Regions from separate parts of the Labrenzia sp. C1B70 genome, predicted to be linked through region 1. Evidence: riboswitches for the same ligand, from Rfam matches in the RefSeq annotation. Region 1 holds a riboswitch; each other region holds the start of a gene.
What was found. A riboswitch is a leader RNA that binds a small molecule or an ion and turns the genes downstream of it on or off. The one in region 1 is predicted to bind thiamine pyrophosphate.

Region 1 (9,993 bases):
GTCACAAGGCCGGGGTGGCTTGTGGTTTCCAGACCAGAGGCGCCTGGCTAGCGTATGCGCCAGTCAGGTCTTGCCAAGAGGATCGTTGACGGAGCGAATGAGCTTTTCCAGAAGGTCTGACAATTGCTGTTGTTCTTTTTCGCTTAACCCGCTCACCGCCTGCTGCTGTTTTGCAATGTAGTCGGGCATTTGCCCCTTTATCAGGTCCAGTCCCTTTGGGGTCAGGCAAACGGTGAGTGCCCGCCTGTCATCTGGATGCGGGCAGCGTTCAACCAGACCTGCTTTCTCCAGTTTATCGACCCGGGCCGTCATGCCGCCCGAGCTCATCATCGTGGTCCGGTACAATTCCGTCGGTGTCAGCTTGTAGGGTGGTCCTGACCGCACGAGGGTCGCCAGAACATCGAATTCACCCGTCTTCAGTCCGATATCCGCGTAGGCAGGGGCAAGATAGTCGCGACCCATCACCTGAGATGCTTCGTTCAATCGACCAAGCAGAACCATTGGCGACAACTGCTCCGCGATCTCGGGTATTTCCCTTTGCCATTGCCTGCGCGCGCGCTCCGCACGGTCGATTAGCAGGTCTTCCGGATCTCCGAACAGGTGATCCGATGGCTTCTTGGTGTCGCTTGACCGGGTGGTCATGGTCGGAAACTCCAGATCATTTCCAGTCAGATGACGCACTTTTTTACAAGGGAACAAGAGGTTGCGTAACTAGCTGACATATCGACTGTTTTTGTTGTTCCGATACTCGCTGTTTCGGGTGGTTCTGTCAACTGATGTCAAGAATCTTGAAATTAAGTATCTTGAAATCAAGATAAAATGCGTTATCTGTTCTGGTAACGGTGCAGCATCAAGCCAGCGCCAAATTGTGAGGAAGGACAGTCCCATGGTGGACACGACCAGATTAGGAACATCCGCAAGTACGGCTTCCCTGCAGCAACAAGCTTCTCTTTCAGGCGAGAGGCGTGAAAGTCCTTTGGATCAGCCGTTGGTGCTGTTGTTGATTGTCGGTGGTTTTCTCGCCGTATCCACGGTGATTGCGAAGGCCGCCCCCATGACCGGGTGGCATCCTTTGGCCCTGTTGCAGTGGTCCATCCTTGGCGGTGCTGCGGGTTTGTTCGTTATTAGCAGGATTGCGTCCGGAGGAAGTATCGCCGCCAAAGGGGACACAGGTGTCAGCCGGGGCCAGTTTGCCTTCTACCTGCTGGTCAGCGGTCTCCTGTTCATTGCCCCGAACATGATCGCAGTGGTTGCTGCGCCAAAGGTCGGGGCGGGGTTTGTTTCCCTGAGCTACGCTTTTCCGCTGGTTCTGACTTATGGATTTGCTGTTCTGTTGCGCCTGGAGAAGTTTCAGGTTCTGCGTGGGGTTGGCGTTCTGTTCGGTCTGGCTGGTGGCATCTTGCTGGCGGCGTCTGGACGTCAGCTTTCCGTGGATGCCTCCTGGTGGGCAATGTTTGCTCTGTCGATCCCTGTATTCCTGGCTTCCGGAAACATTTTTCGCACGGTGAAGTGGCCAGCAGGCGCAAGGCCGGTCAATCTTGCTCTCGGCATGATGCTGGTCGGGTTTGCGGCACTCGGACTATTTACTGCCATGGCCGGTATCCCCGTTGTGCCCGGCACCTGGTCACTGGAGGCCACTGGCCTGCTGGCAGCCCAAATAACGATATTCGCTTTTCAGTACGGGCTGTATTTTCGCCTTCAGCACACAGCCGGGCCTGTCTATCTCAGCCAGATAGGCTCCGTCGCCGCGGTGATTGGTCTTGGCCTTGGATATCTCGCCTTTGGTGAAGTGCCAAACATGGCGAAACTGGCGGCCGTCGCAGCTGTCGGGGCAGGGATTGTGCTCGTCAGCAAAGGGCGCGGCGCTGGAGCGAAAAAGTCAGGCTAGTCTTGCCATGCCCCTAAGAACCGATCCCGCAACTCGCGGGGTCGGTTTGTCGTTTTTGGTTTCCAGGTGATTTCTCACCCCCAGAGCCAGGCAGCTCCCCGCACACCAGAGCTGTCGCCGTGCATAGCCTTGCGGATCGGTGTCTCGAAGGTATCGGAGAAGATGTAAGGCGTCATCGCGGGGGGAAGGTCGGCATAAAGTTCGTCGATATTCGACATGCCGCCACCCAGGACGAATACGTCCGGATCGAGCAGATTAGCCGACATTGCAAGCGCACGGGCAAGACGGCTGACATAAGCCTCGTAGACGGCAGTTGCCACCACGTCGCCGGAACGTTTCAGTGCCATGATCTCATGGCCTTTCAGCAGCGTTCCGGTCCTGTCCTTGTAGTCAAGCTGAAAACCCGTTCCCGAACACCAGCGATCGATGGCGCCCTTGTGGCCGATCCAGCTGTCGGGACCCGGATACTCCTCCGGCTTTAGCCAGGGCACGGTGATCGCTCCCCATTCGCCACCGATGCCGTTGGCACCAAGATGGGCTTTCGCGTCGATGGCGATGCCCGAGCCGCTGCCTGTGCCGATGATGATAGCGTGAACGATATGCGCTCCAGCACCTGCGCCATCGGTCGCTTCGGAAACAGCGAGACAGTTTGCGTCATTTTGGATACGAACCGGGCGGCCAAGGACCCTCTGCAGGTCCTGGTCCAGGGGCTTGCCGTTCATCCAGGTGGAATTGGCGTTCTTGACCAGGCCTGTCTTGGGGGAAAGCGAACCGGGAATTCCAAGACCGAGCGTTCCCGTCTGTCCAGTTGCCTTTTCGGCCGCCTCGACCAGAAAACGGACTGCTTCCAGACAACCTTCATAGTCGTCCCTGGGTGTGTCGACCCGTTGCCGGAACAGTTCCTCGCCCTCGTTGGAAAGAGCGATGATTTCGATCTTGGTTCCACCCCAGTCAATTCCCAGCCGCATTTTCAGTCCATCCGTCTTGGCAGTTCGAAGGCAGCTGTCTGGCCGTCTTCAAGTTCGCTTGTTTGTTTTCCGTAGGTTTTGAATTTTTTCAAGATTACGGTCATTTCCTCCGCATCCAGTATCACAGGTTCACCCAGGATCAGGGCTGATAGATACTGGTCTGCCAGATCTTCCACGCCTTCCGCGGTTGACAGCGCCTTCTGCAAGGTTGCTCCACCGGCGATCTGCCCATGATTTGCAAGCAGGCAGGCGTTTCTGTCGCCAAGTGCTGAAATCATTGCCTCGGACAATCCGCGGGTGCCGAAGGTGGCGTAATGGGCGCATTCGATACGGTCGCCACCGGCAAGCGCCACCATATAGTGAAATGCAGGAATACCGCGCCGGTGACAGGACAGGGCGGTCGCGCGAGGACTATGGCAATGCACCACCGCGCCGCAATCCGGCTTCGCCAGATAGAAGTCAAGATGCATCCGCCATTCGGAAGACGGTAGTGTCTCGCCGCGGTAGCAGCCCTCCCAGTCCAGCGCGACAATCTTGTCTTCAGTCAGATTTTCGTAAGGCGTTCCCGACGGCGTCACCAAAAAACCGGATTCGGTGCGTGCACTGACATTTCCTGACGTGCCCTTGGTCAGTCCGAGACGAGGCAAGGCGCGGGCTGTCTCGATGATCGCACGGCGCAGGTCAGGTGTGTCACCTGGAAAGGTGGGCATTCGGGGCCTCTTTGGTTCTGGTTCGGGTGCGAGCGTTACGTTTGGCTGCGCGACCGTGGAAGCGGCGCTTACATGACAGGTATCCGGTTGCCTTTTCAAGGTATTGGTTTGATAAATCCCGTGCCCTTGACCACTCGGTTGAGGATCGCGGTGTTAAGGGACTGAATGGCAGGTTTCGCAGACAAGCTCAGGCATTTGCTTGGATCGGCTGCAATGTCGGCAGACCGGACGGGCAGGGGAGCGCAATCCAGGTCGAGGCCGGGGCACCGTTCCAAGGGCCCGCGCTGGGCCGAGCCGGACATGGAAACTCTGTCTGAAGGAGGCGAGCCCAGGAGGCCCGGCCTGCCAACCCGCGCGTCCAGATCTCGTAAACGTGCTCAGGTGACGCCGTACTACATCTGGGGAACCCTGGCGTTGCTGGCTGCCGGTTTCGCCGTTGGCGGCCTGTTCCTGCACCTTGCCGGGCAAGGGAGTGAGGAAAGCGTTGCAACCGCCCCCTTGATGCCTGATCCGCTTTCTTCCCTGCAGTCTCCGGCCAAGCAGGTGCTGCTGGCTCCCGAACCGGAACTGTCCGCGGAGCTGAAACGCAGCTTCCTGGGTCAGCCGGATCAGCTATGCGACGAATTACGGTCTCTGGGGCTCGGAAATCCTGGCTGGAGCCGGGCACCTTTCAGTGAAGGCCGCTGGCAATGTGCATCCGACCTGGTGCCCTTGACCACACCCAGCGTCGACTACGGTTCGACAACTCTTTTCTTTCTGCTGCGCGGCCCATCGGAAAAAAGCATCGATTATCTGCGGCTGAAGCTGGTGGTGGAAGATCCGCGCCAGATGCAGATCGGCCTTGATGCGGTCTGGCTGGTGATCGACGCCCTGTCGCTTCGGTATGGCTGGACGGTTCCGGAAGTGTTTCGCGAGGCGGTTTCCGGGTTCAGGCAACTGGAGACGACCCACAGAGGCGTGCGGCTGTCGGTTTCGCCGGAAGATCCAAATCTGACGGGTGACCCGCTGGCAAGCCAACGGCTCAACATCATTCTGGACTTTGGCGAGCCGGACCTTATCCGGCCCGCCGACAGGTTTGAAAAAGCACCGCCACTGGAAAGCGGCTGGAGTGTCAGGGCCCCGGACGGTCAGGCAAGGGAATAAACTCTTCCGCATCGCCGGGTACCGTATCGAAACGGCCAAGACGCCAATCTTCCTTGGCCTGCTCGATGCGCTCTTTCGATGAAGACACGAAGTTCCACCAGATATAACGCCGGCCGTCCATCGGTTCGCCGCCAAGCACTACGAAACGGGCCGGCACGGGAGACGTGTTTTCGATCACCAGATGATCACCCGGTTTGAACACCAGCAGCTGGGCTGGATCGAAATTCTGGCCGGCGATGGTGATCTGGCCCGAGACCGTGTAAAGGCCGCGCTCTTCCCACCCGGCATCCAGCGGGATCTTCGCTCCCGGTTCCAGCGTGATATCGGCATAGAACATGTCGGACGCTGTCTTCACCGGTGCCTTGTGGCCATAAAGCTCGCCCGCGATAAGTTTGACTGAAGCGCCCTTATCGGCAAATTCCGGCTGTTCTTCTGTGCCGTGGTGCTGGAAGGTCGGGTCGGTCTCTTCCAGGTGTTTGGGCAGGGCCACCCAGCTCTGCAGGCCGAACAGGGGACGTTTTTCCTGCAGGCGTTCCGGCCTCTCACGTTCGGAATGCACGATGCCCTTGCCGGCGCTCATCCAGTTCAGAGCACCGGGGGCAATTGCAATCTCCGTTCCAAGGCTGTCACGATGATACATCTCTCCTTCGAAGAGATAGGTAACTGTCGCCAACCCGATGTGAGGATGCGGGCGCACGTCGATACCGCCACCGACCAAAAGCTCTGCCGGGCCCATCTGGTCGAAGAAGATGAAAGGGCCAACCATCCGCCGCCTGGCAGACGGCAAGGCACGTCTTACCGAAAATCCACCGAGGTCGGATGTCCGCGGTACGATGATCGTTTCAATCGGGTCACAGCTTGCAGCATTTCCCGGTACGGGATCAGGGCAATTCAACCAGCTCATCTGCCTCTCCATCAAAGAACATTCTGTCTTGCAAACTAGATAGGGCCAGCGAAGCCGAAGTGTCCATTGAACAGTCTGTTTCGGGTTTTCATCCCCTGCACAATCTGTATAACGACCGGCCCTTCCTTGCTTTTGTTTGGTGCGACATGAAACGCGTGATGATCGTTGGCGGCCCGGGCTCGGGCAAAAGCACGCTTGCCGTTGCCCTTGGGCGGAAAACCGGATTGCCGGTCTATCATATGGACAAGATCCACTACCGCTCCGGTTGGAACGAGCGGACGCGGGAAGAGAAAGACCGGCTGACGCATGAGGTCCATCTGAAGGATGTGTGGATCTTCGAGGGCGGTCATTCAAGCACCTATGCGGAACGTATCGAACGTGCCGACACTTTCATCTGGCTCGATGTCCCGGTAACGCGCCGCATATTTCGAGTGCTGAAACGGTCGGTGAAATACAATGGGCAAAGCCGTCCGGATCTGGCCGAGGGCTGCCCGGAGCAGTTCAACTGGCAAACTGTTGAATTCCTGAGGTTCATCTGGCGAACGAGACACTCCGCCAGAGCCAAGCTGGAGCACATCTACCGCGAACCTCCGGACCATCTGAAAGTCTATCGGTTCAACCCCCTTGCCGAAATCGACGATTTTCTGGCGCGCCCCTGGCAACAAGGATGAAGGCTCATCCTGTCTCTTGACAGGTGCGCCTGACGGGCGGCACAACAGGGGTTCACCCGGGGTGCCTCCAGAAGAGGCTGAGATACTGCTGGCGCACTTGCGCAGTGCAGGGACCCGACGAACCTGATCCAGGTCATGCTGGCGAAGGGAAGGTGTTCTCGGCCAACTGCGTTCGCCACGGCAATGCTCCAACCCGGCCACCTTTCCAAGCCGAATGTCCGAAATGCGGGACCTTTTCCGGTTCTTGCGGAGATCCGTTGAATGCAAGCGGGCTATCAGACATTCCGTGATGTCGAACGACTGACGTCCACCCTGGCAGGAGAGGAGGAATGAAGGTCGGTATCAAAGGGGCGGGTGTCGCCGGTCTGGCACTGGCACATGAGCTTGTCTCGCGCGGTGTGCGGGTGGAGCTGCTGGAAAAACACAAGGATCTCACCGCCAGTGCCTCCTGGCTCGCAGGCGGCATGTTGGCGCCATGGTGTGAGCGGGAAGGTGCCGAGGAAGATGTTCTGCGGCTCGGGCAAGCCTCCATTGGCTGGTGGAGCAAGGTTCTGCCGGGGCAGGTCCGGCACAATGGCACGCTGGTTGTTGCCGCGCCGCGCGATACCGGCGAGTTAAGTCGCTTTGCTTCTCGAACCAGCGGCTTTGCCTGGCTTGAAGCTGACGCGCTGGGCGCACTCGAGCCGGACCTCGCAGGCCGATTTGCAAAGGGGCTTCATTTTGCCGGAGAAGCCCATCTCGATCCGCGGCGGGCCCTCACGGCATTGCGGGCAAAGGTGTCTGAAAGCGGTGCAAAGGTGAGGTTAGAGGCGCAGCACTTCACCGCGGCGACCGATCTTGTCGCCGATTGTACCGGCATGGCCTCGCCGGATCCGCATTTGCGTCCCGTACGCGGTGAAATGCTGATCCTCCACGCGCCGGATGTCTCGCTTTCGCGGCCGGTGCGTTTTCTGCACCCGCGCATCCCGGTCTATGTGGTGCCTCGTGACAACGGTGTCTTCATGGTCGGGGCAACCATGATCGAAAGCGGTGACCAGGGAGCGGTCAGTGTTCGGTCCACCATGGAACTTCTAAATGCCGCCTACAGCCTGCATCCGGGATTTGCCGAGGCAAAGATCATCGAAACCGGGGTGGGCCTTCGCCCGGCATATCCGAACAATCTTCCTCGTCTCACGTTTACCGGCAACACGTTGTCAATGAACGGATTCTACCGGCACGGCTTCCTGCTTGCTCCGCATTTTGCCATGGAGGCGGCAGGCAGGATCGTGCAACACCTTCAGGAGATGTCCCTTGAAGCTAACCATTAACGGCGAACCTCAGGAAGTTGTCAGCGCGACGCTGGCTGCGCTTCTGGACGAACTTGCCTATGACCATGAGTTTCTTGCAACGGCACGCAACGGCGATCTGGTTTGTGCTGAAGAACGAACCGATTGCTTCCTTCAAGCTGGCGACCGTATCGAGATCCTGTCGCCGATGCAGGGAGGATGACGCCCATGTTTGAAGTTTATGGCGAAAGCGTTGCGTCGCGTTTCCTGCTTGGAACTGCCCAGTACCCATCACCCCAAATTCTGTCGGACGCGGTGAAGGTATCCGGGGCTGAAATTCTGACGGTGTCCCTTCGGCGCGAAACGGCAGGAAGTGGCGGAGGCGGCCGGTTCTGGGACCTGATCCGGGAACTGAACGTCAAGGTGCTGCCCAACACTGCGGGATGTCATTCGGTGAAGGAAGCCGTCACCACCGCAAAAATGGCACGCGACCTTTTTGGAACCGACTGGATCAAGCTGGAAGTGATCGGTCATCACGACAGCCTGCAGCCGGATGTCTTTGGCCTAGTTGAAGCCGCACGTATCCTGAGCGATGACGGCTTCAAGGTGTTTCCCTATACGACGGACGATATTGTCGTCGGCGAACGGTTGCTTGAGGCGGGGTGCCAGGTGTTGATGCCCTGGTGTGCGCCAATCGGTTCGGCGAAAGGGCCGGTCAATCCGGATGCCCTTCGTGCCTATCGCAGTCACTTCAAAGGCATCCCACTTGTTGTGGATGCCGGTCTTGGCAGACCGTCCCATGCGACCGCTGTTCTGGAACTCGGTTTCGATGCGGTGCTGCTGAATACGGCTGTGGCAAAGGCCGGAGACCCTGTCGCAATGGCCAAGGCCTTTGCAGTTGCAATTGAGGCCGGTCGCCTGGCCTATGAAGCCCAACCCCTGGAACCTCGCGACATGGCGGTTCCTTCTACCCCGGTTCTCGGAATGGCGGTGTTTGAATGAAGCTCGATCCCTTTTACCTCATCGTCGACAGTTCCGACTGGATCGAGCGGCTGGTTCCGCTTGGCGTCAAACTGGTTCAACTACGCATCAAGGACGCGAGCGACGAAGTCCTGCGCAAGGAAATCGCAGCATCCAAGAGCGCTTGCGAGAAGCACGGCTGCCAACTTGTCGTGAACGACTATTGGCAGCTCGCGATTGAGCTGGACTGCGACTTTGTCCACCTTGGTCAGGAAGACCTTGCTGACGCCGATGTCGGTGCCATTCGCAAGGCGGGGCTGAAACTTGGCGTTTCGACCCATGACGGTGAGGAACTGGAAACCGCTCTTTCTGTCGAGCCCGACTATGTCGCGCTGGGGCCTGTCTATCCAACGATCCTGAAAGAAATGAAATGGGCGCCCCAAGGCGTTGAAAAGGTTGGTCGGTGGAAGCGGCAGATCGGCGAATTGCCGCTTGTTGCTATCGGTGGCCTCAATCCGGAGCGTCTGCCGGGTGTGTTCGAGAACGGTGCAGATATCGCAGCCGTTGTCACCGACATCACCCGGAATGCCGACCCGGAAGCGCGCACCAGGGAATGGATAATGGCGACAGATCCCTGGCGGTAGGTTGGGTGCGTTTCGCCTTCGGCCTGGCTAAACGAATATCGCCTTGTCGCGCGCGACTTGATCGCGCAGAAAATCCTGTGCCGCGGCGACATGGCGGAGAGGGCGCGAACTTTCATGTGTCACCATCCAGTAGGCCCGGTGAAGCTTTATCTCCGGGAGAACGGCGATCAGGTCGGTATTATCGCGCGCGATAAAATCGTGAAGTATGCCGATACCGGCGCCGGACCTGACTGCTTCGGTCTGGCCGAGTGCGGAGGCGATTTCAAATCGTGCGGTCCAGTCTTTCAGGATCTCGGTGCCGTAGTTCAGCGATGGCGAATAGAGCAGGTCTTCCACGTAGCCAATAAGATCGTGGTCGATCAGATTGCTTGCGGAGGCAGGTGTTCCCCGGCTTTCCAGATAGGTTTTTGACGCATAAAGGCCGAGCGAATAGTCGACGAGCTTGCCGGCAACCAGCCTGCCTGTTTCCGGCCTGTCTATTGTCACGGCGATATCAGCTTCACGGCGGGAGAGCGAGAAGGAGCGGGGTACGGGAACGAGCTGCACCGTCAGTCCTGGATGTTTTTCCGTGAGCTTGCCAAGCCGGGGCGCAAGATACGCGACACCGAAACCATCGGGCGCACCGATGCGAACGGTTCCGGAAATTTCCGGCGTGTTGTTTGTCAGGTCGGCTTCCGCTGCCACCGCCTCGGCTTCGATCCGTTCTGCCCGGTCAAAGAACCGGCTGCCGGCTTCCGTCAGAAGGCAGCCGGATGTTGATCTGTCGAAGAGGCGTGTGCCGATGCTGTCTTCGAGGCTCGTCAGCCTGCGCGCCACCGTGGCGTGATTGAGGCCGAGACG
Region 2 (9,993 bases), on a different contig from region 1:
CGGACCTCCGGCGCCCACCGGGATGACCCGGCAGGCACCTCTTATCGGAATATCGCTGAAAGTGGCCTCCACCATGGTGTTCTTCGTCATGGCAACGGCCCTCAAGATCGCCGCCGAGACGGTGCCGATCGGTGAGCTTGTGTTCGCACGGAATTTCTTCGGGCTGTTTCCGGTGCTGATCATGGTGGCGATGCGCCGGGAGCTGGGGCTCGCCTTTAGAACGGCCAACCCGCTGGGACATCTTACCCGGGCGTCCGTCGGCCTGACGGCGATGGTTTGCGGCTTTACCGCGTTGTCTCTGCTGCCCTTGCCGGATGCGACGGCGATCGGATTTGCATCGCCGCTCTTCGTGGTGGTGCTGGCGTTTCTGCTCCTTGGCGAAAAGGTGCGGGTCTATCGCTGGAGCGCAGTCGGTGTCGGCTTTGTCGGCATTCTGGTTGTGCTGTCACCGCATCTGGGTGACGCGGAGTTGGATAGCAACTCGATGATCGGGGCCTTGATCGGCCTGACAGGAGCCGGCTTTGCCGCGCTCGCCATGATCACCGTGCGCAAATTGTGCGAGACGGAGCGCACGTCCACGATCGTTACCTGGTTTGCGGGCATGTCGTCCGTATTGTCGCTGCTCACGCTGCCGCTGGGCTTTCTGCTGCCGGGTCAGGCCTGGATCATTCCGGACCTGCCCACGGCAGGTCTGCTTCTGCTGATCGGCCTTGCGGGTGGTGTCGGCCAGATCCTGTTGACGCAGAGCTACCGGTTCGCGGATGCCTCCACCATTGCCCCGTTCGACTATGTCAACATGCTGTGGGCGATCATTGTCGGTTGGGTGGTGTTCAGCGAAACGCCATTGCCAGCAGTGGTGCTGGGGGCGCTGATCGTGATTGCCGCCGGTATTTTCGTCATCTACCGCGAGCACAAGCTCGGGCTGGACCGGACAAAGGCACGCCGGGCGTCATCGCCCTCGCGTTCGTAGGGGGAGACAAGAGGGCAGGTCCCGCTGTCTTCCCCCGTCATTCCGGACTAGCACTGCAGTGCTGTGCGCAGATCCGGAATCCAGCACTTATTTCGCGCCTTAGGCGCGGCATTAGACAAAGAGAGAAGAGTTCGCTTTGCTCACGCTGATGCGCTGGATCCCGGATCGGCGCGCAGCTTTACTGCGCTTGTCCGGAATGACGGCGAATGCGGGTGGCTTCCGAAATCGGCCCTACTGCGACTTGTATTCGAACCGCTCAACAGCGCTCTTGGTGCCGTCCTTGAAGATCAGCTGCACGCTGATCGACTGGGCCGACCCCAGGGGCAGCTCCAGATAGGGCTTGTCCTTCAGAACGACATTCTGGTTGTCCGGGTCACAGGCTTCCAGTTGCCATTCCTGCTCAATCGGGTCGTCGTTTAATCCGTAGAAGACATAGTCGATGCCGCACTTCCAGGATTCCAGGTGCGTGAAATAGATCAGCTCCTGGCCCTGCCAGTCGCGGAATGACACCCAGTTGGCCTTGGTCAGGTCCAGGATCTGCTTGATCTGCTCCGGCGGCATGCCTTGCGCGGACGCGGTCGAGCCGATCGGAGCAAGAGCGAGGGGCAGGCAAAGGGCGGCGATTTTAATGAGTTTCATGGAAATTTCCGGGTCTGAGTTCAGAAGGCCTTGAAGGTAATGATGGTTTTGGTGTCCTGAATGCCGTCGATCGGGTGGACCTTCTCGTTCACGAAGTGGCCAATGTCCGAACCGTCGTCGACATAGAATTTCACCAGAAGATCGTAGTCGCCGGAGGTGGAGTAGACTTCGGACGCAATTTCCGCATCGGCGATCGCATTGGCGACCTGGTAGGTCTTGCCCAACTGGCATTTGATCATCACGAAAAACGGTACCATGGGGCGCTCCGGGCAGTTGGTGTTTGAAGGGGGTGAACGTGTCACCTGAACCATCAGCCGGGCTGTTCGGTCAGCCAAACATGCCGGGCAACAGATTCACGAAAGCAGACTAGGACATCGCCTATCTCCTCCCGCCAGTCAATTGCCGAGTAGCCGCTCTGCACAAGCCGGGTCTTGCAATCGCACGGCCGGCTTGTTAGCAGTGCAATCATCTCATGGGGGTGCCCGGCCATCCTGGACCGGGCTGAGAGGCGGCCTGCCAACTCCTTGAACCTGATCCGGCTGATACCGGCGGAGGGATTTGAGATCATGATGCACACACCACTCCCTTCAACACGTCCTTTCCGGAATACCGGCAACGGGCTTTCTGTCGCAGGAGAGCCGTCATGAGCCTTTCCGTTGCTGCTTCCACGCAGGCCCTGAGCGCCGAACAGGTCTTCACCCTTCTGGAAAGGGTGCGGCAGAAAACGCCGCGCGTTCACGCCATCACAAACGCGGTCGCCCAGAGTTTCACCGCCAATGTGTTGCTTGCGCTCGGCGCGGTTCCTTCCATGACCATCGCGCGGGAGGAAGTTGCGGCCTTTGCCGGCGGGGCTGATGCACTGCTGGTGAACCTCGGCACCCTTGACGAGGAACGCCGTGCGGCCATTCCGCTAGCAATCGAAGCTGCCAGGACTGCCGGACGTCCGGTTTGTGTCGATCCGGTTTTCGTGAACCGGTCTCCCGTGCGCTGCGCCTATGCGCGCGATCTGCTGGGCCTCAAGCCGGATCTGGTGCGGCTCAATCCGGAAGAACTCAACGCTCTCCTGCCGGAGCGGGCAGATGCCGATGCATTGATCGAGGCCGGAACGGTTTTTGCGGTCACTGGCCCGGAAGACAGGGTCGAGAGCCGTGGCGAGGATTTCCTGCTGCGCAACGGCGATCCACTGATGTCACGCGTGACGGCCACCGGCTGTGCCGGCGGTGCTGTTCTGGCGGCGTTCCTGAGCATCGAAAAGGACAGGGCGCTTGCAGCTGCTTGCGGACTGTCCGTCTTCAACATTGCCGGCGAAATCGCGGCCAGCCGGTCAGGCGGGCCAGGCAGTTTGGTGCCGGAGTTGCTCGACGCACTCTATTGCCTGACTGACCGCGACATTGAAGCCCGTCTCAAGACCGGCTGACGCAGGCTTTTCGGCATCTACTCCCAGGAGGTTCCCATGACCGCAATTGCGGTAACCATTGCAGGATCGGATTCCGGCGGCGGAGCCGGCATTCAGGCTGATCTCAAGACCTTTTCCGCAAACGGCGTCTTTGGTGCCAGTGTTATTGCAGCCCTGACGGCGCAGAATACGCTTGGTGTCAGCGCCATCCATGATGTGCCGCCGGAGTTCGTGCGGGCCCAGATGACGGCCGTCTTTTCGGACCTTGCCGTCAAGGCGACAAAGATCGGCATGCTGTCGCGTGTCGATACGATCGAGGTGGTAGCTGAAGGGCTTCGGACACATGAGACAGGCCCGGTTGTGCTTGACCCGGTGATGGTGGCTGCCTCCGGTGACCCGTTGCTTGCCGACAGTGCGGTCGACACGCTGATTGCCTTGCTGCTGCCGCTGGCCGATATTGTTACCCCGAACCTGCATGAAGCTGCCCGCATGTTGCAGGGCGACGTTGCCGCGGACGAAACGCAAATGCAGGCGCAGGCAGAACGTCTGCTCGGTCTTGGAGCCAATGCGGTTCTGCTCAAGGGCGGGCACGGGTCTGGCGCGAATAGCGCTGATCTGCTTCTGGATCGCAACGGCAATGCGGTCTGGCTCAGGTCAGAGCGGATCAACACCGACAACACGCATGGCACCGGTTGCACCCTGTCATCCGCGATTGCCTCGGGTCTTGCCAAGGGGCAGGAGATGGAAGCGGCCGTCAGGTCCGCCAAGTCCTATATTCAGGCCGCCATCGCCGCTGCCGACACGCTTCACATTGGCAGTGGTCACGGGCCAGTCCATCATTTCCACGCGTTCTGGAGCAAGTGAGATGACCGATCAGCCAAAGACAGAAACCGGACGGATCAGCCGTCGCGGACTTCTGGGGGCTTCCGCCGCCGCCGGTGCAAGCGCGTTGGCCGCCCCGGCGGTGGCGCAGGAGCAGGCGACGCTGGAATGGAAGATGGTCACGTCCTGGCCAAAGAACCTGCCGGGGCCCGGGGTCACGGCGCAGCGCATTGCCGACAGGATCGAGCTGATGTCCGGTGGTCGCCTGCGCGTTCGGCTTTATGCTGCAGGGGAACTGGTGCCGGCTCTGGGCGTGTTCGAGGCGGTCTCGGCGGGGACGGCGCAGATGGCGCACACGGCCTCGTTTTTCTGGCAGGGCAAGATCCCGGCTTCGGTCTATTTCACCGCGATCCCTTTCGGTTTGCTGCCGCATGAGCATATCACCTGGATTGAGCAGGGGGGCGGCCAGGCGCTTTGGGACGAACTTTATGCCCCGTTCGGACTAAGGCCCGTAATGGCCGGCAACACCGGCGTCCAGATGGGGGGCTGGTTCAAGCGCGAAATCAACACTCTTGACGATCTCAAGGGACTGAAGATCCGCATGCCGGGCCTTGGCGGCGAAGTGATGCATCGGCTTGGGGCGACGCCTGTCAGCCTGCCACCTGCAGAGTTGTTCCAGGCGTTGGACAGCGGCGTGCTGGATGCGACGGAATTCCTGGGTCCCTGGTCGGACAGGGCAATGGGGTTCCAGAAAGCAGCCAAGTCCTACTACACGCCGGGGTTCCATGAACCCAACGGCACCGGTGAAGCGCTGTTCAACAAGGTGGCGCTGGAAGGTCTGCCGGAAGACCTTGGCGCCATCGTTCTGGAGGCCTGCAAGGCAGAAAACGGCCGCTCGCTTGCAGAAAGCGATTGGGAGAATGCAGGCGCACTGAAGCTCCTGCAGGAAGAGGACGGCGTTACCGTCCGTCCTTATCCGGACGACGTTCTGGATGCTTTGCGGGAGACTTCGGCAGTCGTGCTGTCCGAGTTCGCGAGCAAGGATGCGCTTAGCCAGAGGATCTACGACAGTCATATGGCTGCGCGGGCACGCCTTGCCCCCTGGAGTGACGTTGCCATGCGCCGCTTCCTCGAAGCTCGCGACAGCTAGGCTTGCCGCTTGAGGCTGCAAACAAGGAATGGAGTGCGGTCCTGGACCATCTCTTTCTGCGAGCCGGTGCAACCGACCGGTTCGCAGCTTGCAACCTGCCTTGCCGGAAAAGCTGTAATTGGCCGGACAGTGGCGCGTCGCCTGCTGACAAACTTCCTGACAAAAATTCAATTTCGAAAGGAAAGGCTACCGCGCAACGGTGTGCCGACGCGATTTCCGTTAGGAAAGGTGATTGGCGTTTTTACCAAGGAATATCAAGGAACTTGTCCTACAAAAGATCCACATTCCGTCACGAAACCTGTGGCAAAGCCGCAACGATTCACCGTTAAATTACGTTATCGGAAACTGACATTTCGGGTGCCTGTTTTTTAGGCAAATGTCTGAAAGTGTGTCGGTGCGATGACGAAGAGACTCTGAACCTGTCGTTTTTGAAGTGTTTTGAATGTCTACGCAGCAATACCTACCAGAAAAGCCGCGCATTTCGCATTGCAGCATGAAAAAACGACCGCATAACTGACGTAAATATTCAGTTGAAACGGACGGCATTCTCCTAAAACCCTGTCTCAGGTTGTCATCAAGCATCCGGTGGCTAGGGGATGGGAGGAAACTCAATGCCGTGGGTAAACAAGAAATCAGTTCTACTTGCTTCTACAGCTGTAGCTCTATCAATGGTTGCAGGTTCTGCGTTCGCAGGTGGGTTCGCACTTAGAGAGCAGAGTGCCTATTATCAAGGAATGTCTTTCGCGGGGAACGGAACGACGGGTGAGTCCATCTCCTCGATGTTCTGGAACCCGGCAACGCTGATTGGTGCGGGCAAAGGGCTTACGATTGAATCGCACAGTTCTTTCATCATGCCTGAGTCCGATATCGACGGAACCTTTACGCCCGGAGCACTGACAACCGTCAATGGTGCGACCAGCAGCACAGCGGGCAGCGGCGACATTGCATCGGATGCCTGGGTACCGTCCACCTACACAGCTTACCGCTTCAATGATCAAGTGGTGTTCGGCCTTGCCGTCAATGCGCCGTTCGGGCTTAGCACCAAACCGGAGCAGAACTGGGCAGGCCAGTATTATTCCCGGTCATCCGAAGTGTTCTCGGTCAACGTTAATCCGGCCATCGCCTATCAGATCAACGACATGTTCGCTGTCGGTGTCGGGGTCCAGGCGCAATATCTGCAAGTCCGGCTGAAATCGGCCTATCCGTTCTCCACCTCTGCGGCGACGACCGAGTTCAAGGGGGAAGGCTACGGCATTGGCGTCACCGCGGGCCTGACTGTGCGGCCTTGGGAGGGGACCGAGATCGGTCTTGGCTACCGGTCCGCGGTCGCCAACAATCTCGACGGGTCCTACATCAACCCGGGCGGGCGCTTTTTTGCCGGCATGACCCCGGTTTCCTTCGCGGGCAATCGTGCAGGCATCGAGGCGACAGTCGTCACGCCGGAAACCGTTACTCTGTCGGCAAGTCACCGCATCAACGATACCTTCAAGATCGCCGGTACGGTTGAATGGACCAATTGGTCCCGCCTGAAGACAGTTCATCCGAGCAGTGATGGCGGCACGGCAACCACCAATCCGACGGGTTTGCCAAACCTGGAATTCAACTACGACGACGGTTGGTTCTTCTCGGTGGGTGGCGAGTACAACTGGAACCAGCAGGTTACCCTGCGTGCAGGTGTCGGCTACGAGCTTTCGCCGATCGACGAGGCCATTCGTTCCACGCGTTTGCCGGACAACGACCGGCTGTGGTTGTCGGCCGGTATGACATGGTCTCCGTCGGACAATCTCGCTTTCGACATCGGCTACTCACACCTGATACCAGCCGACACCAAGATCGATATCTCGGGTAACCACCAGGACTACAATTCCAATATCGGTACATACACAGGCAAGGTCGACAGCCAGGTGAACATCATCTCGGCCGCGCTCAGATACACCTACTGAGCGGAAATCCGCTGATAAAAACAAACAAGGCCGGGGGAATCACTCCGGCCTTATTTGTTTCGGCAGGCCCTTAGAACGCCGCCGGATAGAGCCCGCCATCCATCAGGATGTTCTGGCCGGTGATGTAACCGGCGTGGCGAGAGCACAGGAAAGCGCAGGTCTGGCCGAACTCCTCGGCTGAACCAAAACGTCTTGCCGGGATTTCCGCTGCCTGTGCCGCCCGGACATCCTCGATGCTTTTGCCTGACTGCTGCGCGGTGCGCTCGAAGCCGCCTCTCAGACGGTCGGTGTCCATCTTGCCGGGCAGCAAGTTGTTGACCGTCACGCCGTGGGGGGCAAGCTGGCGGCAGACGCCGGCCAGGAATGCCGTGAGCCCCGCCCGAGCACCGCTGGACAGATCGAGACCTTCGATCGGCATCTTTACCGAAAGCGAAGTGATGTTGACGATGCGGCCGAAACCGCGCTCCTTCATGCCGGGAACAACCGCCTGGATCAGCTCGATGGGGGTGACGAAATTCTGCACCACACCTTCCATCAGCGCCGCACGGTCCAGCTCGGAATAGTCGCGCCGGGGCGGGCCACCATTGTTGTTGACCAGGATGTCCGGATCCGGGCAGGCCGCCAGAAGCGCTTCTTGTCCCTCCCGTGTGGAAACATCCGCTGCGATGGCGGCAACGCTCACGCCGAAGCGGTTCTGCAGCAGGGTGCGGGTTTCTTCCAGAACCGTTTCGTTACGTCCGTTCAGGACTATGTCGCAGCCTGCTTCCGCCAGTGCTTCGGCGCAGCCCTTGCCGAGGCCGCGGCTTGACGCACAGATGATTGCCTTTTTGCCCTTGAGGCCGAGGTCCATGAACGTTCTCCTTGATGCAGGTTGGACATGCTTTGTGGCTGGCAAAACCCGATGCTGTCAAATGCCGTCAGGGACATATGGAGCCGGTCAGCATCCGGCAAGATGTTCGTGAAGCAACGGAATGAAGTGAGGGAGGCCAATACCCGATCCGTGCCGGTGTTAATCATTAAGCTGGAAAACAAACAGGCCCGGGGAAGTCACGCCGTTTGTCATAATAGTGATACTTGAATCGCGTCTATAGCGCTCCAAAGGGAATTTGGAGAAGTGCTATGTCTACCGCTGAGGCATCGCGGCATTACCGGGCCTTGTTTATTTCCGACGTCCATCTTGGCACGCGCGGTTGTCAGGCGGAGATGCTGCTGGACTTTCTGAAGGACAATGAAGCCGAGACCATCTATCTGGTCGGCGACATTGCCGATGGCTGGCGTCTGCGGCGGTCCTGGTACTGGCCACAGCTTCACAACGACGTGGTGCAGAAGATCCTGCGCAAGGGGCGCAAGGGAGCCCGGGTCATCTATATTCCGGGAAATCACGACGAGTTTCTGCGCAGCTTCCTCGGTACGCATTTCGGCGGTGTGGAAGTGACCGACAGCATTATTCACGAAGCTGCCAACGGCAAACGCTACCTGGTCATTCATGGTGACCAGTTCGACGTGGTGATCCGCCATGCCAAGTGGCTGGCCTTCTTTGGCGACAAGGCCTATGTGACCGCGCTCGGCGTCAACACCTGGCTCAATGTGGTCCGGCGCCGACTCGGCCTGACCTACTGGTCACTGTCCGCCTGGGCCAAGTTGAAGGTCAAGAACGCGGTCAGCTTTATCGGACGTTTCGAAGAAGCCCTGTCCGACGAGGCGCGCCGGCAGGGCGTCGATGGCGTCATTTGTGGTCATATTCACCACGCCGCGGACCGTGATATGAACGGCATTCACTACATCAACACGGGTGACTGGGTGGAAAGCTGCACTGCGGTTGCCGAGCACCACGATGGAACATTTGAGGTGATCCGATGGGTGGACCGTACCCAGGAGGAGGCCGTGCCGGCGAAAGCCAAGGAAGCACCGGTCGCCGCATGAGTTCCATTCTGATTGTGACGGATGCCTGGCATCCCCAGATAAACGGTGTGGTTCGCTCGCTGGAGCGCACGGCCGAAGAACTGGAGAAGATCGGTGTGCGGGTGGAATTCCTGACCCCTCAGGAATTCACGACACTGCCGTGTCCGACCTATCCGGAAATTCGCCTGTCGTTGACCCATCGCGGCATCGTGCGCCGGAAGATCGAGGATTACGGCTGCGAGCATCTGCACATTGCAACGGAAGGCCCGCTCGGGCTTCTGGCGGCAAGCGTCGCCAAGAAGGCTGGGCGTCCGTTCACCACGAGTTACCACACCCGGTTTCCCGAATATGTTTCAGCCCGGCTGCCGGTTCCGCTGACCTGGTCCTACAGCTGGCTGCGCCGGTTTCACAATTCCGGCTGCGGCTGCATGGTCGCAACACGGTCACTGGAGCAGGATCTGCGTGACCGTGGTTTTACCAATCTGATGCGCTGGTCGCGCGGCGTGGATGAGCAGCAGTTCAAGCCTTACGAGGGTTCCGTTCTGCCAGCCGACCTGCCTCGCCCGGTGTTCATGTATGTCGGCCGGGTTGCAATCGAAAAGAACATCAAGGCGTTTCTGGATCTCGACCTGCCGGGATCGAAAGTGGTGGTCGGTGGTGGCCCGCAGCTCGACAGTCTGCGCCGGGAGTACCCGGGGGTGCATTTTACCGGTTCCAAGGTGGGCGAAGATCTCGCAAGGCATTATTCCGACGCGGATGTCTTCGTGTTTCCCTCACTCACCGACACCTTCGGCAACGTTATGCTTGAGGCCCTGGCCTGCGGCGTGCCGGTTGCCGCTTTCCCGGTAATGGGCCCGCTCGACGTCATCAGCGATACGGGGGCGGGTGTCTTGTCGGAAGATCTGCGCGAAGCGGCTGAAGCCGCGCTGGATATCCCACGCGAACATTGCCGGACGATTGCGATGAACTACACCTGGGCGGCCAGTGCACGTCAGTTCCTGGACAATTGCATTGAAGCCCAGGACATACACAACGCCCGTTCGACGCAGGGAAAAGCTGCCGAATAAGGCGGCTGCCCTGATGTGCGATGACGTCGCGCAGTGCGGCAAACGAAATTGACACCAAGACAAGTTCCCGCTGGAACTGCCCGCTTTCCTGTGAAAACACTTGC
Region 3 (9,993 bases), on a different contig from region 1:
CGTGCGCTTCAGCGGATCACCGCCCAGATGGCAAAGCTGCAGAAGGACCTGTCCTCGGTTCCTGCTCTCGTGGATCTGCGCCGCGATTTCCGCGCCCTTGCCGAAAAGCTGACCGGTCAGGCGTCTCCAGCCGTCAATGCTTCTGCCGCAGGCGCTCCCGCAAAGCCGGCACCGCCTTTCGTCCCGGTTTCTCTTCAGACCAAGGACAGCCTGCCGGAAGATCGCAACCGGCCTGAGGCATCCTCCAAGGAAAATCTGCAGACAGACGCGGACCAGGGCACGACACAAACACAATCAAGATCCGGCGATATCGCCAACGCGGCTGAAGCGCTGGTAAGCAGGATCGTTGCCTCCAGCCGGAACAAGCCAAAGCCGGAGGCGGAAACAACGCCGGCAAGCACCGGCGCCGCGCAAGACAGCGACCAGAAAACGAAAGCCACGAAACAAAAAAAGAAAGATGTGGCTTGATCTGAGCAGGTCGCTCCGGTCATCTAGTCCGATGGACATTCGTCCGAATATTGAACGAACCTGACGCGCTGTTGCTCCTCGCCCGCATTTCCGTTTGCAGATGCAGGAACGCAGCCAGCCCGTCATGCACAGGATGAGTCTGTCGTACATGTTGATCGAACGCCACAACGCAATTCTCGAACTCGCACGGCAGATGGGCCGCGTCAGCGTCGACGATCTCGCCCGGCGGTTTGATGTCAGCCCGCAGACGATCCGCAAGGATCTCAACGAGCTTTGCGACCGGCGCCTGCTGGCGCGCACCCATGGCGGGGCCCTGCTGTCGTCCGGCATCGAAAATGTCGGCTACGAGGCCCGCAGGATCATCTCCAGCAGGGAAAAGGCAGACATCGGCGAGAAGGTTGCCTCGCTCATTCCCGACAACGCGTCCATCTTCATCAACATCGGCACCACCACGGAAGCGGTCGCACAGGCGCTGCTCCAGCATCGCGGCCTGATGGTGATCACCAACAACATCAACGTCGCCAGCCTGATGCGCGGCTATTCCCAGATCGAGGTGGTGATTGCCGGTGGCGTGTTGCGCCATTCCGACGGCGGCATTGTCGGCGAGGCCGCGGTGGACTTCATGCGCCAGTTCAAGGTCGATTTTGCCGTCATCGGCGCTTCCGCGATCGATCCCGACGGCTCCCTGCTCGATTACGACTACCGGGAAGTGAAAGTCACCAAGACCATCATGGACAACGCCAGGCACGTCATTCTGGCCGCCGACAGTACCAAGTTCGAGCGCACTGCACCGGTCCGTGTCGGACACCTGCGACAGGTCACTACTTTCGTAACGGATTATTGCCCCTCGCCAGACTTCGCGCAGATCGCGCAAGACGCGGAAGTCGAGCTGATCGAGACCGGCCAGCAGGAAGACAGCACTGCCAGCTGATCGAACACAGCACTCCGTGTAACCGGTGCACAAACGGGTGGAGAACCCTGTGCGCAGGATGTGGATATGCTGTTTGTGCCTTGGGGAAAAATGGCACGCCCAACGGGACTCGAACCCGTGTTTCCGCCGTGAAAGGGCGGCGTCCTAGACCGCTAGACGATGGGCGCGCGGGGCTTGAGAAGCTCAGTGCCTCAAGCCGAGGACCGTGCGTATACGGCTGCATAACAAAAGACGCAAGCCCTAATTTTCATTTTTCTGTCACATGCCTGTTCATAACCGCGCGCGATACGCGCGACGCCACGTCAGCGTGCCACAAAATCCGTGCGGCCCAGTTGCTTGCCCGTGACGGGATCGAAGCGCAGCAGCGCCGTCTTGCTGCCTTCGCGCACCAGAACCAGCAAGAGACCGTTCGAAAGGTCGGCCTGCAAAATTTCCGCGTCAGCGCCAACTGCCACTGTTGCGGCATATTGATCGGCTGAAACATCGGACTTATTGGAGTTGATCTTGTAGAGAATTGCTGCAAAGACAGCGATAAAGCCGGCGATCATGACGAGGGACGAGCCGAGCAACAGACGCTTCAGCTTGGCCTGGATGCGTTCGGCCGCAGGATCAAGCGGCTTTTCACCCGGCCCCTCATCCCGATAATCAGGTTGTGACATGACAGACAATTCCCTCGAGTATCCGGCCGGTCTGGACCAGGATTTCAGTTTAACAGTTGATGCAGCCGATGCCGGGAAACGGCTGGATGCGGTGCTGGCGGCTCATCTGGAAGCCCTTAGCCGCAACAGGATCCAGTCCCTGATCAAGTCCGGGGACGTCACCGTCGGCGGCGCGAAAATAGTGGAGCCGAAATACCGGGTCAATGAAGGCGATGCCCTGACCCTCACTTTGCCGCAGGCGGAAGACCCCGAGCCCAAGGGTGAGGACATCCCCGTCTCGGTCGTCTTTGAGGACGAACACCTTATCGTGGTCGACAAACCGGCGGGGCTTGTCGTCCACCCTGGCGCCGGCAACTGGACCGGCACCCTCGTCAATGCACTCATCCATCATTGCGGTGACAGCCTTTCCGGCATCGGCGGCGTGAAGCGCCCCGGCATCGTTCACCGGGTCGACAAGGACACCTCCGGACTGCTTGTCGTCGCCAAGACCGACCAGGCCCACAAGGGCCTTGCAGCCCAGTTTGCCGACCACGGCCGCACCGGACCGCTGGAACGCGCCTATTCGGCTCTGGTCTGGGGAGCACCCTCCGGCTTGAAAGGCACGATCAACGCCAATCTGGCCCGCTCACAGGCAAACCGTCAGAAGATTGCCGTCGTCAAGACTTCCGGCCGCCACGCCATTACCCACTGGCAGGTGAAGGAGCGCTTCGGCAACGCCGAACAGCCTGCGCTCGCCTCGCTGCTGGAATGCCGCCTTGAAACCGGACGCACACACCAGATCCGCGTGCACATGGCCCACATTGGCCATCCGCTGATCGGTGACGATGATTACGGATCGGGTTTCAAGACAAAGGCAAACAGGCTCGATGAGCCGCTCAAAAGCCTCGTGAACGGTTTTCACAGGCAAGCCCTGCATGCCGGCCTGCTGGCTTTCGAACACCCGGCAAATGGTAAAACCTTGCGCTTTGAGAGCCCTTACCCGGATGATTTCGCAAATCTTTTGTCCGGATTACAAAAATTTTAGGATGCGTTTTCGTTTTCTGACCATGCAATCGACCAATTTGGACCTATATTAGAAGCTTCTGTGTGCCTGTACGGACACTATTGTGCGTCCGCCTTCCCTCAAAAATGGCTTGCTTGCGTATCACTGCGGGGCAGCGGGAGGAAGGGGTCGCAAACTTGACGAAAGGGGGTGCATGTTATGGCCCAGAACGTTCCGACGCTTACAGCAGGGGAAGGCGGTCTCAGCCGGTATCTGGACGAGATCCGCAAGTTTCCAATGCTTCAGCCGCAGGAAGAGTACATGCTCGCCAAGCGCTACAAAGAGCATGAAGACCCTGAAGCTGCAGAACGCCTAGTCAATTCCCATCTACGCCTCGTCGCCAAGATTGCCATGGGTTACCGCGGGTATGGCCTGCCGATCGGAGAAGTCGTTTCCGAAGGCAACGTCGGCCTGATGCAAGCGGTCAAGCGCTTTGAACCGGACAAGGGGTTCCGGCTCGCGACCTATGCCATGTGGTGGATCAAGGCGGCTATCCAGGAATACATCCTGCGCTCATGGTCCCTCGTGAAAATGGGAACCACGGCCAACCAGAAACGCCTGTTCTTCAACCTGCGTCGCCTCAAGGGCAAGATCCAGGCGCTGGACGAAGGCGATCTGAAGCCGCATCAGGTCTCTGAGATTGCCACCAAACTCGGGGTGTCCGAGGAGGAAGTGGTGTCCATGAACCGCCGTCTGGGCGGCGATGCCAGCCTGAATGCGCCCGTGCGCGCGGAAGCTGATGCCGGTGAATGGCAGGACTGGCTTGTCGATGAAAGCGACAGTCAGGAAACCCTGCTTGCCAATCAGGAAGAGCTGGATATGCGTCGCAAGATGCTGAACGACGCGATGGACGTGCTCAACGAGCGTGAACGGCGCATCTTTGAAGCACGTCGCCTGGCCGAAGACCCGATGACGCTGGAAGACCTTTCGGGCGAATTCGGTGTCAGCCGCGAGCGCGTCCGCCAGATCGAGGTTCGCGCTTTCGAAAAGGTTCAAAAAGCCGTGCGCAACAGCGCCCGCACAATGGACCAGCCCGCCGCCTGAGGCACTCGGTCAAAGAGAACCAAAAAAAGCGCCGGAGCTATGCTCCGGCGCTTTTCTTTTGCCTAAGCTGATGTTCAGCGGATTTCGGCTGTGTAGCTCTCCACCGGCACGACCTTGCTGATCAGACCGGCTTCGGCCATGAATTCCGCAAAGCGCTGGTAGCGGCCTTCATCAAGTGCAGCCGGACGCTTGGCGAACCGCGGCAACGTATCGAACCATGCCCGCCTGTTCAGCTCGTCATTGAGGTTCGGATACGCTTCTATGAAGGCATTCCAGGCTTCTTCCGGGTGATTGCTCAGATAGATGGTGGCCGCTTCCACGGCTGCCAGGAACTTGGCGAAGCGTGGATCGTCCGTCTTGTCCTTGTTGACGACATAGATCAGCTCATCAAAGATCGGCACACCGTTTTCTTCCGGGAAGAAAGCCTTGCCGGGTTTGCCTTCGATTTCGAGCTGGGTGAGCTCGAAATTGCGATATGCGCCGATCACCGCATCCACCTGACCGGCAAGCAGAGAGCCTGACAACGCGAAATTGACGTTCACCAGCTCGACATCATCCATGGTCAAACCGGCCGAACGCAGCATCTGGCCCAGCATCGCGTCCTCGAAGCCGGACACGGAAAAGCCGACACTCTTCCCCTTGAGGTCCTTCAGTTCCTGTATCGGGCCGTCCTTGAGCACGATGAGAGAATTGAGGGGTGTTTCCACCAGCGTACCGATCCATTTCAGCGGCAGCTCTTCCTCGATTTGCGCATGAAGCGTCGGCTGATAGGACACCGCGATATCGCCCTGCCCGGCAGCAACCAGTTTCGGCGGCATTGCCGGGTCCGCCGGTTCGATGATCTCAACCTCGAGGCCTTCTGCCTCGAAGAAACCCTTGGTCTGCGCAGTTACCAGCGGCGCGTGATCCGGATTGATGAACCAGTCGAGCAGCAAGGTCAGTTTCTCACTGGCCTGTACCGGCCCCGATGCCAGCAGCCCGGCCGCCAATGCGAGTGACAGGATTTGTTTTTTCATGAGGTCCTCCGTAGAGCGGCAGCTAGGTGAGCGGCTGCCAGGGAACAAGAAGTCGGGTGAGATGGTTCACGGCAAAGCGCATGATCAGCACCATCGCCGCGAGCAGGATCAGGGCGGCGAACATCATGTCCGCCTGCATCCGGTTGCTGCTTTGAAGCATGATGAAGGCAAGGCCTCCTTTTGCCCCGGCCCATTCGCCGATGATCGCCCCCATGGGAGCGAACACCGCGGCCACCCGCAGGCCGGAGGCAAACGCCGGCAAGCCTGACGGCAGGCGAAAGAACCAGAGTTCCTTCAGGCGAGACAGACGATAAAGCCGGGCGAGATCGCACAAACCCGGGTCAAGCCGCTGCAGGCCATCGAAAAACGTCGATGTGACCGTGAAGAAGATGACCAGGATGATGACGACGATCTTGGAGGCCAGCCCGAAACCGAGCCAGAGCACCAGGATCGGCGCGATTGCGAAAACAGGCAGGGCCTGCGTCACCAGAATGGGCGGCATGGCGAACCTTGCAGCAATCGGAAACAGCCACAAAAGAACGGAAAGCAATGCCCCGGCGGCTGCCCCCAGCACAAACCCGAGCACCGTCTCATAGGCGGTGATGCCGGCATGATGCAGAAGGAAGCCTGCGTGTTTGACAAAGGCCGTAAAGACGCGGTCCGGACCCGGCAGGATATAATGCTGGGTGTCGAACACACGGACGATTGCCGCCCAGATAACGACAGTCAGCAGCAGGCCGAGTATGGTCCTGGCAACAGCTTTCGCAAACGCCATCATCCCGCAGTCCCCGCCGCCGTTGGCCAACAGGAACGCATGAAAGCCGATACCGGCATTCGGATGTGCGGCGACCGCAGTGGTCGCAGACAAGTACGCATAGGATCTCCCGTCTTCGGACAAGCCGAAAATGACAATGGAGATCCGGGAATAGGCTAAGGATTCCGTCCCTTCGCCGGCATGACCCGGATCAGGTTCTAAGGGTTCGGCATTACGCCATCTCAGCTCCGGTAACCGGAACACCCCTCGGACCAAGCCGGACCATGCCTTGTGTGACGGAAAAAGGCAAGCCGCCGTGAGGCGGCTTCTTCAGATTTTGAAAGGAGGCAGGTTGGCGCTTAGCCGGCTTGCCAGGACGTGATCGCCTTTTCTACGGCTTCTGCACCGGCGGTTCCCTTTTCCAGGGTCAGGATGCCGCGCTTGCCGTTTTCGTAAAGCATCGGAATGTCGATCCAGCCGCGTTCGCGCAGCAGGGCGAGATTGCGTTGCTGCTCGTTCGGCAAGCTGGAAAGGGCAATCCAGAAAAAGCCCGGGGACACTTTCACGGAAGCGCCGATCAGCGCATCGCCACGAGCTTCTTCCGTAGGCTTCATGACCAGGCCTGGCACGTTGACGACGTCACCTGGAGCGAAGTTTTCCGGGAACTCGTACTTGATCTCGACCAGATGGCTGGCGGGCAAGGAAGTATCGTCATTCGGCTTGATGCGAATGTCGACCTTCACATCCCGCTCGGGGATTTCAATGGAGGCGCTCAGAACCGCGAGAGCCTTGCCGTCCAGATTCGTTTCTTCATCGACACCCCAAACGACAGCGCCTTGCGCAGCCGTTCCGGCACCGCCGGACTCTTCCCCTTCTTCGTAAAGGATAGAGCGCTGCACCGAGGAATCCGCAGCCGTAGCGGACGGAGCCGGTGAAGTTTCGTCCGGCGAAATGGCCGAGAGATTGTCTTCCGGCACCGCAATCGGGCTTTCGGTGGTCGCAGAAGACTGATCGTTTTCTCCGCTCGTCACGATGGACGGCTGGGAAGGTTCGGGCGCAGCGGAAGCTGGTGTATCGACCTGCGGTGTATCGGCCGGCGCAGGCGAATCAGACTGTCCGGTAATCGTCGTCGTGGTTACCGTGCGTGCATCCGGGGCAACCACATCCGTCTCGCCTTCGTTCAACAGGCGGTCGGTGTTTTTCGAAGGCTCTTCACCTTCTCCGGCAGGGGCAGCGGTCGAAGGCTCCGGCGTGGTGTCCGGCTGCGTATCGACAGGCGTTTGCGAAGAAGACGCAACCGGCACGTTGCCGCTATCGGCCGTCTCATCGCCCGCAGGCATCAGGAAATAGGCTCCGGCGCCCAGGAGCACCAGCAACAGGACACCCGCAGCAATGACGATCGGAACGGTGCGGCTGCCGGATGAATCACCGCGCAGCGCATCCGAAGCACTCGGCTTGGCGCGCTTGGAGCGGCTTTTCTTGGAGGCCGACTTGTCCTTCGGCTTGGCTGTTTCCTCGCCTGGATAAACCTGATCGGCGGGATCGGCCGCACCAGCGGTATCTGCAGGCTCGAACAGGCCATCATCTGTCTGTTCCGGCTGCACAGGTCCGCCGAAAGAGGGCTCCTGGCGCACAGGCGCAGCGCCCGGGTCGGCAGCTTCCTTGGCGTGGTGAACAGCCTGGCTGGCCGCGATGCCAAGCGCTTCGGCCTGTGTCAGGGTTTCCTTCAAGGGCGACGGAGCCGGGGTATCCACCACCGGTGCTGCAGTTGTTTCAGGTTCCTGTGGTGCAGGCGCAGGCGCTTCCGGCGCAGCCTCTGCCACCGGCTCAGCCGGAGGCGGTGTCACGGGCGGCGCGGAAACCTGCGGCGCCGGGGGCGGCGTTTCGACCTTCGGAACTGTGGGGCTGAGACCGAGGCTTTCGCGGGCGGCTTCGGCTTCCACCTTGCGAATGGCTTCTTCCAGACGCAGCTGCTCGGCCGTGATCTCGGACGGCGCCAGCGGCGGTTCATAGGCTTTCAGCTGATTGACGATGGCATTGCGCGCACGGCTGTAAACGCTTCTGCGTGCAGCACCATTGTTTTCAGGTAAAGACGCGATCGTTTTCTTCAGAATTGAATAGTAATCAGCCATCTTCCTGCCTACCGGCCGACTGCAAGGATCTGTTCTGCGGGCCCGAGATTTCGTTTCATTCTCAGGCTTATAGCAAGTTTTTCGAAAACCGGTGCTATTTCTTCAATAACTTCGCCGCGACAGAGAACCTCGCAGTACCCTTTTCCTAACACAGATTGTTTGTTCGGCACACACATGGAACGCCGAAAACGAAAGGTGGTTGCGTGCGGTGATTCGCAGCACGCAACCGCAGTCCTTAATAATGTGCTTCTAACGTCACAGATCTCAATCCTGGAAGGGATTCTGCACAAGAATTGTGTCGTCCCGTTCCGGACTTGTCGACAGAAGAGCGACCGGAGCACCGATCAGTTCTTCGACGTGACGCACATATTTGATCGCCTGCGCCGGCAGATCGGCCCAGGTGCGAGCACCTTCGGTCGATTCCTTCCAGCCCGGCAGGCTTTCGTAAATCGGCTTCACGCGCTCCTGGGCACCCTGCGAAGCCGGCAGATAATCGATGCGCTCGCCGTCCAGTTCGTAGCCGATGCAGATCTTGATTTCATCAAGACCGTCCAGAACATCCAGCTTGGTCAGCGCGATGCCGGTGATGCCCGAGGTGCAGACGGTCTGGCGCACCAGCACAGCGTCGAACCACCCGCAGCGGCGGCGGCGGCCGGTAACCGTACCGAATTCATGGCCGCGCGTTCCGAGGAACTCGCCGATCTCATCCTTCAGTTCGGTCGGGAACGGGCCCTCACCGACGCGTGTCGTATAGGCCTTGGTAATACCGAGCACATAGTTGATCGAATTCGGGCCAAGGCCACTGCCTGCCGCAGCCTGGCCGGCGACCGTGTTGGACGACGTCACGAAGGGATAGGTGCCGTGGTCGATGTCGAGCAACGCGCCCTGTGCACCTTCGAAAAGGATACGCTTGCCCTGACGGCGCAGATCGTCCAGCAGGTACCAGACCTTGTCCATGTAGGGCAGGACCTTGTCCGCAACGCTGGCAAGTTCATCGTAGATCGCTTGGGCGGAAACCTCATCCTGGCCAAGACCCCGGCGCAGCGCATTGTGGTGCGTCAGCAAGCGGTCGATCTTGGCTGGCAGAGTGGCAAGGTTCTTCAGGTCCATCAAACGGATAGCGCGGCGGCCAACCTTGTCTTCATACGCCGGTCCGATACCGCGCTTGGTGGTGCCGATGCGCGTTCCGGTGTTGGAATTCTCGCGCAACGCATCAAGCTCGCGGTGCAGAGACAGGATCAGCGTTGCGTTCTCGGCAACACGCAGGCTTTCCGGCGTCACCACGACGCCCTGCTTGCTGAGGCGTTCGACTTCCTCTGCCAGCGCATGCGGATCCAGCACGACGCCGTTGCCGATGACGGACAGCTTGCCTTCGCGTGCAACCCCGGACGGCAGGAGAGACAGCTTGTAGCTGACACCGTCGATGACAAGGGTATGACCGGCATTGTGCCCGCCCTGGAACCTTACGATGACATCGGCTTGTTCCGACAACCAGTCGACAATCTTGCCTTTGCCTTCGTCACCCCATTGCGAACCGACAACAACCACATTCGCCATCTAGACTTTGCTCTCCTGAAGCAGCTTCCGCACCATCCGAAACTTGTCCGGGGTGCCAACACGACAAGCCCCGGCAACCGGACCGGGGCAAACGGCGCGGACTATAGACAGGTTTCCATGCTCATGCGAGTCTCCGCAGGGAGATTGAGAGCCAAAAGCAGGTTTTTTTGCCAGCTCTCCTGATCGGCCCGGTCACCCCTGTGACAATTGACCAGTCATGACGTGCACCTGAACGAACTTTTCCCGGATTAGACTGCATTTGCGGCAATGTCGCGACGGCAGATTATTTAGCTGGCGGTTCACCTGCATCCGGCTTGTCGTTGCGCGCAAGCCTGAAAATCATCGGCGACGTGCGCAACAGCCAGACAAAGCGATGCCGCTTGCTTGCAG

Region 2: it holds a riboswitch for thiamine pyrophosphate, as region 1 does, so the genes downstream of both, Q666_RS50795 (hydroxyethylthiazole kinase) here and thiO (glycine oxidase ThiO) in region 1, are expected to answer to the same signal.
Region 3: it holds a riboswitch for thiamine pyrophosphate, as region 1 does, so the genes downstream of both, Q666_RS46905 (ABC transporter permease) here and thiO (glycine oxidase ThiO) in region 1, are expected to answer to the same signal.

Annotation. Positions count from the first base shown of each region.
Region 1 covers NZ_AXCE01000006.1:339,274-349,266, forward strand. The annotation lists gene Q666_RS43270 (MarR family winged helix-turn-helix transcriptional regulator) at 64-642, opposite strand; gene Q666_RS43275 (DMT family transporter) at 887-1,888, shown strand; gene Q666_RS43280 (ROK family protein) at 1,963-2,856, opposite strand; gene Q666_RS43285 (class II aldolase/adducin family protein) at 2,859-3,566, opposite strand; gene Q666_RS43290 (DUF6030 family protein) at 3,867-4,709, shown strand; gene Q666_RS43295 (pirin family protein) at 4,678-5,613, opposite strand; gene Q666_RS43300 (DNA topology modulation protein FlaR) at 5,760-6,284, shown strand; TPP riboswitch at 6,332-6,452, shown strand; gene thiO (glycine oxidase ThiO) at 6,614-7,591, shown strand; gene thiS (sulfur carrier protein ThiS) at 7,575-7,772, shown strand; gene Q666_RS43315 (thiazole synthase) at 7,778-8,551, shown strand; gene Q666_RS43320 (thiamine phosphate synthase) at 8,548-9,153, shown strand; gene Q666_RS43325 (LysR family transcriptional regulator) at 9,181-9,993, opposite strand, start outside.
Region 2 covers NZ_AXCE01000012.1:537,994-547,986, reverse strand. The annotation lists gene Q666_RS50810 (DMT family transporter) at 1-970, shown strand, start outside; gene Q666_RS50805 (hypothetical protein) at 1,202-1,609, opposite strand; gene Q666_RS50800 (Lrp/AsnC ligand binding domain-containing protein) at 1,630-1,866, opposite strand; TPP riboswitch at 2,074-2,184, shown strand; gene Q666_RS50795 (hydroxyethylthiazole kinase) at 2,253-3,026, shown strand; gene thiD (bifunctional hydroxymethylpyrimidine kinase/phosphomethylpyrimidine kinase) at 3,063-3,869, shown strand; gene Q666_RS50785 (TRAP transporter substrate-binding protein) at 3,871-4,977, shown strand; gene Q666_RS65940 (hypothetical protein) at 5,011-5,349, shown strand; gene Q666_RS50780 (OmpP1/FadL family transporter) at 5,574-6,920, shown strand; gene Q666_RS50775 (SDR family oxidoreductase) at 6,991-7,770, opposite strand; gene Q666_RS50770 (UDP-2,3-diacylglucosamine diphosphatase) at 8,040-8,843, shown strand; gene Q666_RS50765 (glycosyltransferase family 1 protein) at 8,840-9,889, shown strand.
Region 3 covers NZ_AXCE01000010.1:220,749-230,741, reverse strand. The annotation lists gene Q666_RS46940 (hypothetical protein) at 1-468, shown strand, start outside; gene Q666_RS46935 (DeoR/GlpR family DNA-binding transcription regulator) at 617-1,399, shown strand; tRNA gene Q666_RS46930 (tRNA-Glu) at 1,491-1,566, opposite strand; gene Q666_RS46925 (hypothetical protein) at 1,702-2,058, opposite strand; gene Q666_RS46920 (RluA family pseudouridine synthase) at 2,057-3,082, shown strand; gene rpoH (RNA polymerase sigma factor RpoH) at 3,260-4,144, shown strand; gene Q666_RS46910 (ABC transporter substrate-binding protein) at 4,219-5,160, opposite strand; gene Q666_RS46905 (ABC transporter permease) at 5,183-6,028, opposite strand; TPP riboswitch at 6,086-6,192, opposite strand; gene Q666_RS46900 (hypothetical protein) at 6,274-8,046, opposite strand; gene Q666_RS46895 (adenylosuccinate synthase) at 8,311-9,603, opposite strand; gene Q666_RS46890 (MFS transporter) at 9,887-9,993, opposite strand, start outside.